Regions from separate parts of the Peteryoungia algae genome, predicted to be linked through region 4. Evidence: predicted binding sites of a transcription regulator. Region 4 holds the regulator's gene; each other region holds the start of a gene.
What was found. The regulator LexA, encoded in region 4, represses DNA repair genes until DNA is damaged. The targets are predictions, from matches to a motif close to TGTTCNNNNTGTGTTCNG.

Region 1: QTL56_RS07400 (putative DNA modification/repair radical SAM protein) is a predicted target of LexA. The motif match lies at 1,353-1,370, and genes of this name have one in related genera.
Region 2: QTL56_RS14095 (helicase-related protein) is a predicted target of LexA. The motif match lies at 1,393-1,410, and genes of this name have one in related genera.
Region 3: QTL56_RS06440 (ATP-dependent helicase) is a predicted target of LexA. The motif match lies at 1,227-1,244, and genes of this name have one in related genera.

What each region holds. Positions count from the first base shown of each region.
Region 1 covers NZ_CP128477.1:1,504,485-1,507,615, reverse strand. The annotation lists gene QTL56_RS07410 (glycosyltransferase family 4 protein) at 1-609, opposite strand, end outside; gene greA (transcription elongation factor GreA) at 632-1,108, opposite strand; gene QTL56_RS07400 (putative DNA modification/repair radical SAM protein) at 1,376-2,605, shown strand; gene QTL56_RS07395 (UdgX family uracil-DNA binding protein) at 2,605-3,131, shown strand, end outside.
Region 2 covers NZ_CP128477.1:2,960,249-2,963,379, reverse strand. The annotation lists gene QTL56_RS14105 (DUF3309 family protein) at 32-184, opposite strand; gene QTL56_RS14100 (alpha/beta fold hydrolase) at 181-1,116, opposite strand; gene QTL56_RS14095 (helicase-related protein) at 1,575-3,131, shown strand, end outside.
Region 3 covers NZ_CP128477.1:1,287,902-1,291,032, forward strand. The annotation lists gene QTL56_RS06435 (efflux RND transporter periplasmic adaptor subunit) at 1-1,010, opposite strand, end outside; gene QTL56_RS06440 (ATP-dependent helicase) at 1,287-3,131, shown strand, end outside.
Region 4 covers NZ_CP128477.1:863,277-866,407, reverse strand. The annotation lists gene QTL56_RS04450 (VOC family protein) at 1-865, opposite strand, end outside; gene QTL56_RS04445 (DUF1003 domain-containing protein) at 885-1,433, opposite strand; gene lexA (transcriptional repressor LexA) at 1,641-2,357, shown strand; gene QTL56_RS04435 (ComEC/Rec2 family competence protein) at 2,351-3,131, opposite strand, start outside.

The sequences.
Region 1 (3,131 bases), 640 kb from region 4:
GCAGATGACCGCGGTCCATTGAGGGTTCTGCGGCAAAAGCTCGATCATGGCGCGAACGAAGAGATCCGTGCCCTTCTGGTGTCGCACGCGACCGAAGCAACCGACCAGCAGACGGCCATGCAGATCCTCCGGGAGGTCTGTATCCATACCATCGGCTGGATGGAAAAGCTCAAGGTCCACACCATGGCGGATGACGGTGTGGGGGACCTTGAGGAACGAGCCAGACTTCGCATTGGTCGCGACCACGGCGTCCATTTTCGAGATGAGCCAGCGGGTATAGCGGCTGTGGTTCCGTTGAGCCGCCGAGGTAAAGAGCAGCTTGAGCGGCATTCGACAGACGTCGCGGAGGATCAGGCCAGCCAGCATCTCGTTGTTGCGGCGGGCATGCCAGACGCGGTCGGAGGCGGCTTTCGGTCTCTTCCAGAGCCCGGGCAGTTGCGCCCAGCGCATTTTCGGCAGATGCCCGGGCAGGCCGGGCCCGAACGTCAGAATTCCAAGGCCCTGTCGTCGCTGCTCGGGTATGAGCTGGATGACCGTCGACGTTACCCCTGAAAGGCGCCGCTTGAAATGCGGCGCGATCACAGTGATCTCCTCGAGGGATTGCGACACGGGAAAGCCCTTCCGGCCTAGATCAGCCCCACTTGACCGCGAGGATCTCGTAGGCCTTGGAGCCGCCCGGGGCGACGACTTCGATGTTGTCGCCGACTTCCTTGCCGATCAGCGCGCGGGCGATCGGCGAGGAGATCGAGATACGGCCAGCCTTCACATCGGCTTCCTGGTCGCCGACGATCTGGTAGGTCTTCTCTTCATCGGTGTCCTCGTCGATGAGCTTTACGGTCGCGCCGAACTTGATCTTGGAGCCGGACATCTTCGAGAGATCGATGACTTCTGCACGTGCGATCAGGTCTTCCAGTTCGCCGACGCGGCCCTCGTTGTGGCTCTGCGCTTCCTTGGCGGCGTGATACTCCGCATTCTCGGAGAGATCGCCATGGGCGCGCGCCTCTGCAATCGCCTCGATGATGCGGGGACGCTCTTCCTGCTGGCGCCAGCGCAACTCTTCGTTGAGCCGGACGAAGCCGTTCTGCGTCATCGGTACCTTGTCTACCATTTCGTCTTCCTTCGTATTCATGGCCGCACAGCGGACACAAAAGAAAACAGGTTCCGAAGCAAAGCTGCGGAACCATGTCACAAATCAGGTTGAGCGGGACTATAGCAGAATGGTCAGCGCAATTTCCAGAGTTTTCGACACCTGATTCCACATCGCCGTTTCAGGCTCGAAAACGCTAACTTTCTCAATTGCTTGGCAGGTGTGGAGACGGAATGTCGCAGGTCTTTTTCTTGACGGAAGTCAGGAGAACGTATAGAGAACATAAAAATGAAGAAGTCTCTCAAAGAACGTCTCGCCATTCTCTCCGACGCTGCCAAATACGATGCGTCCTGCGCGTCGAGCGGGACGACCAAGCGCGATTCTGCGGCCTCTGGTGGTCTGGGGTCGACAGAGGGTTCAGGGATCTGCCATGCCTATGCGCCGGATGGTCGATGCATCTCTCTGTTGAAGATCCTGCTGACGAATTTCTGCATCTACGACTGCGCCTATTGCATCAATCGCTCGTCGAGCAATATCGAACGCGCCCGCTTTACACCGGAGGAAGTGGTGTGGCTGACGATCGAGTTCTATCGGCGCAACTATATCGAGGGGCTGTTTCTGTCGTCTGGCATCATCCGCTCCTCCGACGATACGATGGCGGAAATGGTGACGGTCGCGAGAGACCTCAGGACCAAGCATGATTTCCGCGGCTATATTCACCTGAAGACGATCCCCGAGGCCTCGGCGCATCTGGTGGAAGAGGCAGGCCTCTATGCCGACCGTCTGTCGATCAATATCGAATTGCCGACCGATCACGGGCTCGAACGATACGCTCCTGAAAAGCGGCCCGTGAACATCCGCCGGTCCATGGCGGATCTGAGGCTGAAGATCGATGAGGCCCGCGAGCCAACGCATACCGGCCGGCGCAAGAAATTCGTTCCCGGCGGACAGAGCACGCAAATGATCGTCGGGGCTGATGGCGCCGATGACGCGACGATCCTCGGATCGAGTGCGCGGCTCTACAGCTCCTATGGCCTGAAGCGGGTCTATTATTCCGCATTCAGCCCGATCCCGGACAGTTCGAAAAACCTCCCGCTGATCAAGCCGCCGCTGATGCGCGAGCATCGCCTCTATCAGGCCGACTGGCTCTATCGCTTCTACGGTTTCTCGGTCGAGGAGATTTCATCGATCGGGCAGGGTGGCATGCTCGATCTCGAGCTGGACCCGAAGCTCGCCTGGGCGCTCGCCAATCGCGACCGCTTTCCTGTCGATGTCAACAAGGCGGATCGTGAGACGCTGTTGCGCGTGCCCGGTTTCGGCACAAAGACGGTCAACGGACTTTTGTCTGCCCGGCGCCACAGGCGGGTGAGGCTCGAAGACCTGGCGCGGCTTGGCGTGTCCTTGAAGAAGGTGCGATCCTTCATCGTCGCAGAGGGCTGGTCGCCCAATCGCAGCCTCGACCGTACGGATCTTCGCGCCGTCTTTGCGCCGCCGGCCGAACAGTTGTCGCTCTTTTGATGCGGACGGTCACGCTCGACGGGCGAGGGGAGTTCGGTGAATGGCGGCATGCCGCCCGCCGTCTGCTTGCAGATGCGGTCGCGCCGGACGAGGTTCGCTGGCAGGTTGCTGGACAGGGGGAGGATCTGTTCGGCGCTGTCGATGGGCCAGAACCCGGGCACACCGCGCCGTCGGACATGGTCGTGCCCAAGGGTTTCATCGAGGCGGCAGAAACGGCGATCTGCCATTCGGATCCTGATCGGTTTTCGCTTCTCTATCGCATCCTCTGGCGCCTCCAGGCGGAGCGCAGCCTGTTGCAGGTGAGGTCCGATGCCGACGTCGCACTGCTCATGCGACTGATCAAGAATGTGAGGCGTGACAGCCACAAGATGAAAGCCTTCGTGCGGTTTCGCGAGGTAGAGGCTGTTCAGGCCGAGCGCCGGCGTTTCGTCGCCTGGTTCGAGCCGGAGCATTTCATCGTCTCCCGCACGGCGGGCTTCTTTCAACGGCGCTTCACCGACATGGACTGGCTGATCGCAACGCCCAG
Region 2 (3,131 bases), 2.1 Mb from region 4:
CCTTTTCACGTCGAGTTGGTGTTGCTTCAGGTCAAATTCGACCCATCAACATCAGGATGATGAGGATGAGAAGTACGAGGCCCAGGCCGCCGGACGGGCCGTAGCCCCAGCTGCGGCTATGCCCCCAGGTCGGCAATACGCCGATCAGCAGCAGAATTAGTATGACGATGAGAATGGTACTCATTGGGGGCCCTCTCCTAAGCCGTGGTGGATATTCCAGTCTTGTGCCGAAAGAACGCCACGGCTTGCGGATTGTTCCATCGGTCCTGCCAGGCTGCCAAGAAGCCGGTGCAGTCCGGCGATTGTCGAGGCGCGCCGCGAGGCAGGCGCCAATGGGGCCGAGGCGGCCGGCATCGTCGAGAGACCGTAAAGGAAAGCCGAGATCGCTTGGTCTGTTCGGGCCTGATGTTCGACCATGGGAAGGTGGCCGCAATCGCGCAGGATTACGGTTTGTGCCTGAGGCAGAAGTTTCGAAACCCGTAGCTGGTGTGCCGGCGGAACGATTGCATCATTGGCGCCGACGAGGTTCAGTACCGGGACGCTGATGCGGGGCAGGTCTTTGACGAGCGTGGTCGCAGACATGAAGCGGATACAGGCTGCAATGTCTTCCGGGCGCGCCCTCTTGAGCTCGAGACGCACATCTTCCATCGCCTCGACCGCGCGATTGTCCTGCCAGGGACATCCCTTGTCATACACACATTCAATCGACCCCCAGCGAAACTGTTCCTGGGTGGCTATCCATCGACGGAAGAACTGACCGAACAGGAAGGCGCCGACACGCGGAACCCGGAGCAGCCGCGCGGGCAGCCGCTCCTGTCCCTCGAAACGTCCGCAGGCGAAGGCGCCGATCAGCGTGATCGACTTGACCAATTCGGGATGATGAAGCGCAAAGAGCAGCGAGACGAAGCCGCCGGTGGAGTGACCGATGAGGTTGACGGGGCGACCGCCGAAATCGCGACGGATTGCCGTCGCATAGGCTTCGACCACGTCATGGGGCCCGATCACCTGGCCAGGCTCGTCCAGAATCCACGGATAGTGCCCCGGAAGCGGGTAGGCTGCCGTTCGCCCGTGCCGGGCGAGCTGCGGGGCATAGGTCCGCCAGAAGGATGGTGCCATGACCATGCCATGAATCAGGACAAACTCCTGTCCTGCGTCAGTTTTTCCGATCCAATCCGGAGGTGGTGGTTGAAGTGTCATCGCAGTGTACCTCGGCCAAAGCAACGTGCGCCGCGGTGCGAATGTTCCATAGGTTCCACCTGCCATTCTGCTCGGTGGAGGGACAGCGAAGTGGATTTCTCGATTCAGGATATGGTAGGGATCATGGGGCAGGGCATCGACATCTAGCCGTGAACAAAGCCTGAATCCGGGCGAGTCGATGATTCGTCGCTGATTCGTTCCCAGAGTGTTCCCGCAACCAAAAACTGATTCTGATCAAGGGTTTGGACGGAATTCTGGGGTGATCGCCGCAAGCGCCTTGCCTTTGCCCCTGTCAGCCTCCATTTGTTGGCCAAGGGCGCCGGATAGCGGACGACGCGCGGTCCCGACAAGCGGAGCGGTCTTTGAATACCCAACCCATGATCCTGAGTGGCCGCGGCGTGAGTGCTGTGCTGGGGCCAACCAATACCGGCAAGACCCACTTTGCGATCGAACGCATGGTCGCGCACGGGTCCGGCATCATTGGATTGCCGCTGAGATTGCTTGCCCGCGAAGTCTATACGCGTGTCGTCGAACGGGTCGGTGCGCAGAATGTCGCGCTGGTCACCGGCGAAGAGAAGATCAGCCCCCCGAATGCCCGGTTTTCCGTCTGCACGGTCGAGGCGATGCCGCGCGAGACCAAAGCGGCCTTCGTCGCGATTGACGAAATCCAGTTGGCTGGAGACCTCGAGCGTGGCCACATCTTCACCGACCGCCTGCTTCACCTGAGAGGACGGGAGGAGACGCTGTTGCTTGGGTCGGCAACGATGAAGTCGATCCTGATCCAGCTTCTGCCAGGGATTACCATCGTCGAGCGGCCACGGCTCTCCCAGCTGTTTTATGCCGGCCAGAAAAAAATCACCCGCCTGCCGCAGCGCACAGCGATTGTCGCCTTCTCCGCCGACGAAGTCTATGCGATCGCCGAGCTGATCCGCCGCCAGCGTGGCGGTGCAGCCGTCGTTCTCGGCGCGCTCAGCCCGCGGACCCGCAATGCCCAGGTTGGCCTCTATCAGGAAGGCGATGTCGAATACCTCGTTGCGACCGATGCCATCGGCATGGGCCTGAACCTCGATGTCGATCATGTCGCCTTCGCCCAGGACCGCAAGTTCGACGGCTACCAGTTCCGCAATCTCAATCCGGGCGAGCTCGGACAGATCGCCGGGCGAGCCGGCCGCCACATCAAGGATGGCACGTTCGGCGTGACGGGGCGTGTCGATCCGTTCGACGACGAGTTGGTGGAGCGTCTGGAAACGCATCAGTTCGATCAGGTCAAGGTTCTGCAATGGCGGACGGAAAGATTCGATTTTTCGTCGATTGCGGGACTGCAGCGAAGTCTCGATGCGGTGCCTCGCATCGAAGGATTGACCCGCGCTCTGCCGGCGACGGACCAGCAGGCACTGGAGTATCTGTCGCGCTATCCCGAGATATCCGACATCACCGACCGACCCGATCGCGTCGAAAAGCTCTGGGAGGCCTGTGCGCTGCCCGACTATCGGCGTATTACACCTGCACAGCATGCAGATCTGATTCAGAGCCTCTACTTCGATCTGGTCAGGCGCGGTACCGTCAACGAGGATTTCCTCGGCGAACAGGTACGGCGGGCAGATCGGACTGATGGCGAGATCGATACGCTGTCGGCGCGGATTGCGCAGATTAGAACTTGGACCTATGTGTCGAACCGACCCGGTTGGCTTGCCGATCCGACACACTGGCAAGAAAAGACGCGGGAAATCGAAGACCGATTGTCCGATGCGTTACATGAACGGTTGACGAAACGCTTTGTTGATCGCAGGACATCTGTGCTCATGAAGCGCTTGAGAGAGAATGCGATGTTGGAAGCTGAAATCAGTGTGAACGGTGATGTCTTCGTGGAAGGCCATGCCATGGGACAACTCGCCGGTTTCCGGTTCACGCCGATCTCCGGCATGGAGGGGCCG
Region 3 (3,131 bases), 420 kb from region 4:
TGGACCGCGAGCGGATTGACCGCCGCATATCGATCACCGGGGAAACGCATCGATACGGCAAACGACATGCCGGCGCGCAGGACATCGTCCGGATTGTCGATCTTCGCACGAATTCGGATCGTGCGACTTGCCTGATCCACACGGCTGTCGACGGCCTCGACGACGCCGTTGAAGGCCTGTCCCGGGCGCGAGACGGACCTTGCCTCGACCGGCATGCCCGGTCGGACAGCTGCCACGAAACGCTCGGGAGCCCAGAAATCGACCAGAAGCTGGCTGCGATTGTCGAGGGAAACGATGGCGGTCGTGTTCGTTACATTGTCGCCGACATTGACGCCGACGATCCCGATCACGCCGTCGATCGGTGCCACGATGTCGCGGCGCTTCAGGTTGAGTTCGGCCGTGGTGAGCTGCAGCTGTGCCTGCTCCTCAGCAATCTGTGCATCCAGGACATCGAGTCGCGAGAAGCTCTGCAGGTTCCGGTAGGATTCGGCTTTTTCCTTGGCGCTGCGCAGCGCCACGGCCGACTGATCGCGCAAGATAACCTGTTCTTCCCGATCCAGCCGGGCGATCACGTCGCCCTTCGTCACCTTCTGGCCGGACGAGACCAGGATTTCCGCAAGGGTCCCGGAGGCCTGCGGCATAACGGTCACGGCCTCGATGGCCTCTCCGTCGCCGATCGCGCTCAACCGGTCGTTCACCACGCCCATGGTCACCGGCTGCGTGGCCACAAGAATGGCCTGGTTGCCACCGCCACGACGGTTGCCCTGAGCCTGACCGCCGCCTTGCCCTTGTCCTTGCCCTTGTCCTGCACCTTGTCCCTGGCCGCCGGACTGCGCCTGCCGCCTGCCCTGTCCTTCACCCTCAGGCCCGCTGGACAACAGCGCGACCGCCGATGCCGGCACGCCCATGGAAACGAGCGTTCGCCCTGCTCCGGGTGAAAAATAGACCAGGGCACAGAGACCCGCGAAGAGAACGGCAAGACTGATGGCGAGTTGCTTCCAAATCGGCATGCAAGGCTCCAAAATGTAAAAACGGAATGTCAGCCGCTAAGTATCGGGTGCAAACGGTCGGTGGCAATGGCACAACGTCAAGCTTACTGATTTGTAATCTCGCGTCTTTTCACGCCACCGTGAACACGGCTCGGTTCACACCACAGATATGCGCCTCTTCCACAATATCATGGGCGGCGTCCGGAGACGTTTGAAATCCGTGAGTTAGCAGGCGCGAGGAATAAAACCAGAACGCCGTCACTGGCCTTTCCGACCCGAATCACTACATTGGGCCGCATGAGTAACGGTTTCGACGACATTCCATTCTTCGATGAAGAACCCGCGCCGCGCAAGCCGGCCGCATCTCTGACCCCTGCTGCAGGAGCCGGCGCGCCCTCCGGTGGTGGCCTCGGCATTGCGGCCCGCGCCATGGCCGCCCGGAACCAGGCCCGCGCGCCCGACTATCTCTCCGGCCTCAACCCCGAACAGCGCGAGGCAGTCGAAACCGTCGATGGCCCCGTATTGGTACTGGCCGGTGCGGGTACGGGCAAGACCCGCGTGCTGACCACCCGTATCGCCCATATTCTCGCGACCAATCACGCCTATCCCAGCCAGATTCTCGCGGTGACCTTCACCAACAAGGCCGCGCGCGAGATGAAGGAGCGCGTCGGTCATCTCGTCGGCGGTGCAGTCGAGGGCATGCCGTGGATGGGCACCTTCCACTCCATCGGCGTGAAGCTGCTGCGGCGCCATGCCGAACTGGTTGGCCTCTCCTCCGCCTTCACCATTCTCGATACCGACGACGTCGTGCGCCTCATCAAGCAGATCATCCAGGCCGAAGGGCTGGATGACAAGCGCTGGCCGGCCAAGCAGTTCGCCCAGATGATCGACGGCTGGAAGAACAAGGGTCTCGATCCGGCGCAGATCCCGGAGGGCGATGCCCGCGCCTTCGCCAACGGCAAGGGGCGCGAACTCTATGCCGCCTATCAGGCCCGCCTCAAGACGCTCAATGCCTGTGATTTCGGCGACCTGCTGCTGCATCCGATCCGCATGTTCAAAGCCAATCCGGATGTGCTGAAGGAATACCATCAGCGCTTCAAATATGTCCTCGTCGACGAATACCAGGACACCAACACCGCCCAGTACATGTGGCTGCGTCTGCTTGCCCAGCGTCCGCCGGGCGTGCCGCAGAATGTCTGCTGCGTCGGCGACGACGATCAGTCCATCTATGGCTGGCGCGGCGCGGAGGTGGACAACATCCTGCGCTTCGAGAAGGACTTCCCCGGCGCCAAGGTCATCAAGCTTGAGCGCAACTACCGATCGACGGAACACATCCTCGGTGCGGCCGGCTTCCTGATCGCCCACAATGAGGGCCGCCTCGGCAAGACGCTGTTTACCGACCGTGTGGATCCCAACGACGACAAGGTCGTGGTTCACGCCGCCTGGGATTCGGAAGAGGAAGCCCGGGCCGTCGGCGAGGAGATCGAACAGCTCCAGCGCAATCAGCACCCGCTGAACAACATGGCAATCCTGGTACGCGCCTCCTTCCAGATGCGCGAATTCGAAGACCGCTTCGTCACGCTCGGCCTCAACTACCGCGTCATCGGCGGCCCACGCTTCTACGAGCGCCTCGAAATCCGCGATGCCATGGCTTACTTTCGTCTGGTCTGCCAGCCGGCCGACGATCTCGCTTTCGAGCGCATTGTCAACACGCCCAAGCGTGGCCTCGGCGACACGACGATCCGCAATCTGCACGACTATGCCCGTGCCCGGGACATCCCGATGCTGGCGGCAGCGACCGACATCATCGAAACGGATGAGTTGAAGCCCAAAGCCCGCAAGGCGCTCTTCGACGTCGTGACCGATTTCCGCCGCTGGCAGTCACTGCTCGAAACCACGCCACATACCGAGCTCGCAGAGCAGATCCTAGACGAAAGCGGCTACACGGCGATGTGGCAGAACGACAAGTCTGCCGAAGCGCCGGGACGACTGGAAAACCTGAAGGAACTCATCCGCTCGATGGAGACCTTCGAGAGCCTGCGCGGTTTCCTCGAGCACGTGTCGCTGGTCATGGACGCCGAGACCAACGAGAACCTCGACGCCGTCTCGATCATGACGCTGCATTCGGCCAAGGGTCTGGAA
Region 4 (3,131 bases):
CGCCCTGGCCCTTTTCCGGCGCGACAACCAGCCGCGCGCCCGTTTTGTGATAGCCGACGCCATTAGCAGCGAGGCAGGCTTCTGTCACGCCGAGATCGGCGACGGCGACCACCACGGCCGCGCCCAGGAGACCGCGTTCCAGATGCCTGGAATCCAGACCGTAATGGGCCGAACACCCTTCGGAGGTCAGGACGTCAACCGAGGCATTGGATGCCTCGATCGCCATGCCGAAGGAATGCGCCGTGACGTCGCGCTGATCGAGCACCATTTCCAGCAGATACTGGAAATCACTCGGATTTTCCTCGACCAGGACGATTCGCCGAAGACCGGCGGCACCATTGGCGTGCACGACCAAGTCACCGCGATCCGCCGGTATCGGATTTACGCGTTCACAGGCGAAGCCGAAGAAATCAGGCGAACGCAGGTCGGCTGCAAAGGCGAGCCGGAAAGCCCCCTCCGCCGATCGCCCATCAGGGAATCGGAACTGCCGCGAAAATTCGAGAACGGGCCCGCCGCTCTGTCCCTCATCGCGATACCGTCTATCATCTGCAGTTGCATCGTCCGTCTTCACGACGATGGCCGAGAGGCCTTCGCCACGGCGAAAGCGGAAGGCGAGATCGCGTGCGACAAACACATTGCCGATGCGTGCAGCCTCAAGGCAGCCTTCTCGGCTGCCGACGGCCAGGGGCTCCAGATAGGTATCATCTGCAAAAAAGACGCAGGCGTTCTCGGTCCCAAATGGATGGCGGGCATCGGCCGCAACCGTGAAGCCGAGGCGGCTCATCCGATCGCGGGAGGTTTCGAGATCCACGACCGGGAGGACGAGATGATCGATGGCGCGGGGGGACGTGATGGGATTGGACATATTTCTCTCGAGTTCTGCGTCAGATTTGGGAATTGCGCGGCTGGATTGAAAGGGTTTCGAGCGTCTGGCGCAATGCGTCGATTTGCTGCCGCGCTTCGCGCAATTCCTTGAGTACCTGTTCGTCGATCTTGTGATGAAGGGCCAAAACCTCGATCTCTGCCTTGAGGTTGATCTCATAATCCTTTGCCGCCATGAACCGATCGCGCTCGGCCTGGCGGTTCTGGCTCATCATGATGATCGGGGCCTGGATCGCGGCCAGCATGGACAGGAGAAGGTTGAGGAAGATGAACGGATAAGGGTCGAGGGAGCGGGTCGCCAGAACCACGGTGTTGAGAACCACCCAGGCTACGAAGAGCACCATGAAGGCGATGATGAAGCCCCAGGAGCCACCCACCCTCGCAATGCCGTCTGCCAATCGTTGACCGACGGTCGCATGGGCCAGGAATTCCTCGCCGGCGTTGGTCGAAACCGTGCGGCGCTCCCGAGCCCGCTTCAGCACCTTCTTTTCCGCAGAAGACAGATCGGCTTGCGTCTTCCCCAAAACGAGATTTTCAATGTCCTTGAGCATTCGTCTTATTCCCCGAGAAAGGTCCGCTGGGCTTTGAAAGTATCCGCTCTTTGCATTGCAGCGGTACAAAATCGGACTGTTTCAAGACCTGCACATCAGGCCATCGCATTTTCTCACCGGCTCTTCACGAAAATTTATCCCCTTGCGGAACACAAATGGAACAGATAGTGTCTGTTCTGTATTTGTTTCACCTTAGGGGCACCGCATATGCTGACGCGCAAGCAACAGGAACTGCTTCTCTTCATCCACGAGCGGATGAAAGAATCGGGCGTCCCGCCTTCCTTCGACGAGATGAAGGACGCGCTGGATCTCGCATCGAAATCCGGCATCCATCGGCTGATCACGGCGCTCGAGGAACGCGGCTTCATCCGCCGGTTGCCGAATCGAGCTCGCGCCCTTGAGGTTATCAAACTGCCGGAAGCCTATTCTCCGAGCATGCAGCCCCGTCGCGGTTTTGCCCCGAGCGTGATCGAAGGCAGTCTTGGCAAGGCACCGCCAGCGCCAACACTCACCAAGCAGCCGGTTGAAGACAGGAGTTCTTCCATCTCGGTTCCCGTCATGGGCCGTATCGCGGCTGGCGTACCGATCTCTGCAATCCAGAACAATACGCATGACATTACCGTGCCGGCCGAGATGATCGGCTCCGGTGATCACTACGCCCTCGAGGTGAAGGGCGATTCGATGATCGAAGCCGGGATCCTCGACGGTGATACCGTCATCATCCGCAATGCGTCCAACGCCAATCCGGGGGACATCATCGTGGCGCTCGTCGACGACGAGGAAGCAACATTGAAGCGGTTCCGCCGGCGTGGCGCGTCGATCGCGCTGGAGGCCGCCAATCCGGCCTATGAAACGCGAATCTTCCCGCCGGATCGGGTCAAGATCCAGGGCAAGCTGGTCGGCCTCATCCGCCGGTATCACTGAGCGTCAGCTGTCGGCGACAGTTGTTGCGCCGTTGTCCGGCTTTCTGATGCTTGGGGGATGGTGTGTTCGTCTGCCGCCGATGCCGTGCGCCAGTCGTAGAGGCGGTGTTGCGTCCACGGTCTCGGCTTCCCCTCGAAAGATGTTCTGATCACCAGGTGCTGCGGCGCGTCTGCAAGGCCGGAAATTTCGACAGCGCCGGTGGCCCTGAGGCTGCTTTGCGACAGAAGCGCCGCACCCGAGCGGCAGGCGGTCAATCGCGTGCGAGCCGCCAGAACGACGACATCGGCAAGGTCGCAGCCAACCCCGACCAGGTCGGGACGGTCGAGGGTCATCAGCAATTTCCCCGTGTCCATCCGGGCGACACAGGCCTGCTTGATGCAGGTGAACCGGTCCATCCTGGCAGATTTGGTCAATTGATCGAGAAGCGTTGCAGCAGCCGATCGCTGCGCTGCGCTCCAGGTCTCTCCGGTTCGCCAGTCAGGTGGCGCTGGCAATTCGCCAATCGTAAGCATTTGGGGCGGCATCGTCGTCTCGACATCCAGCACCGGTCGCCATTGATCGAAGATGAAGGCCGGCGGCCGAGTTCGGTTGATAGCGAGGGTCCGTGCGGCGCCGTCACCGCTCCAGAGCGCCACTAGTCTCGCATCCTCGCTGATCATCAGTTCACCGGGTTCCTGTCTCGGCCCAAGCCATGTCGCAACGAGCGTCACCGCGATCAGGACGGTTCCTGCATGTCTGAGACTGCTGCGAAACAGCGTCAGCAGGAGCATGCCG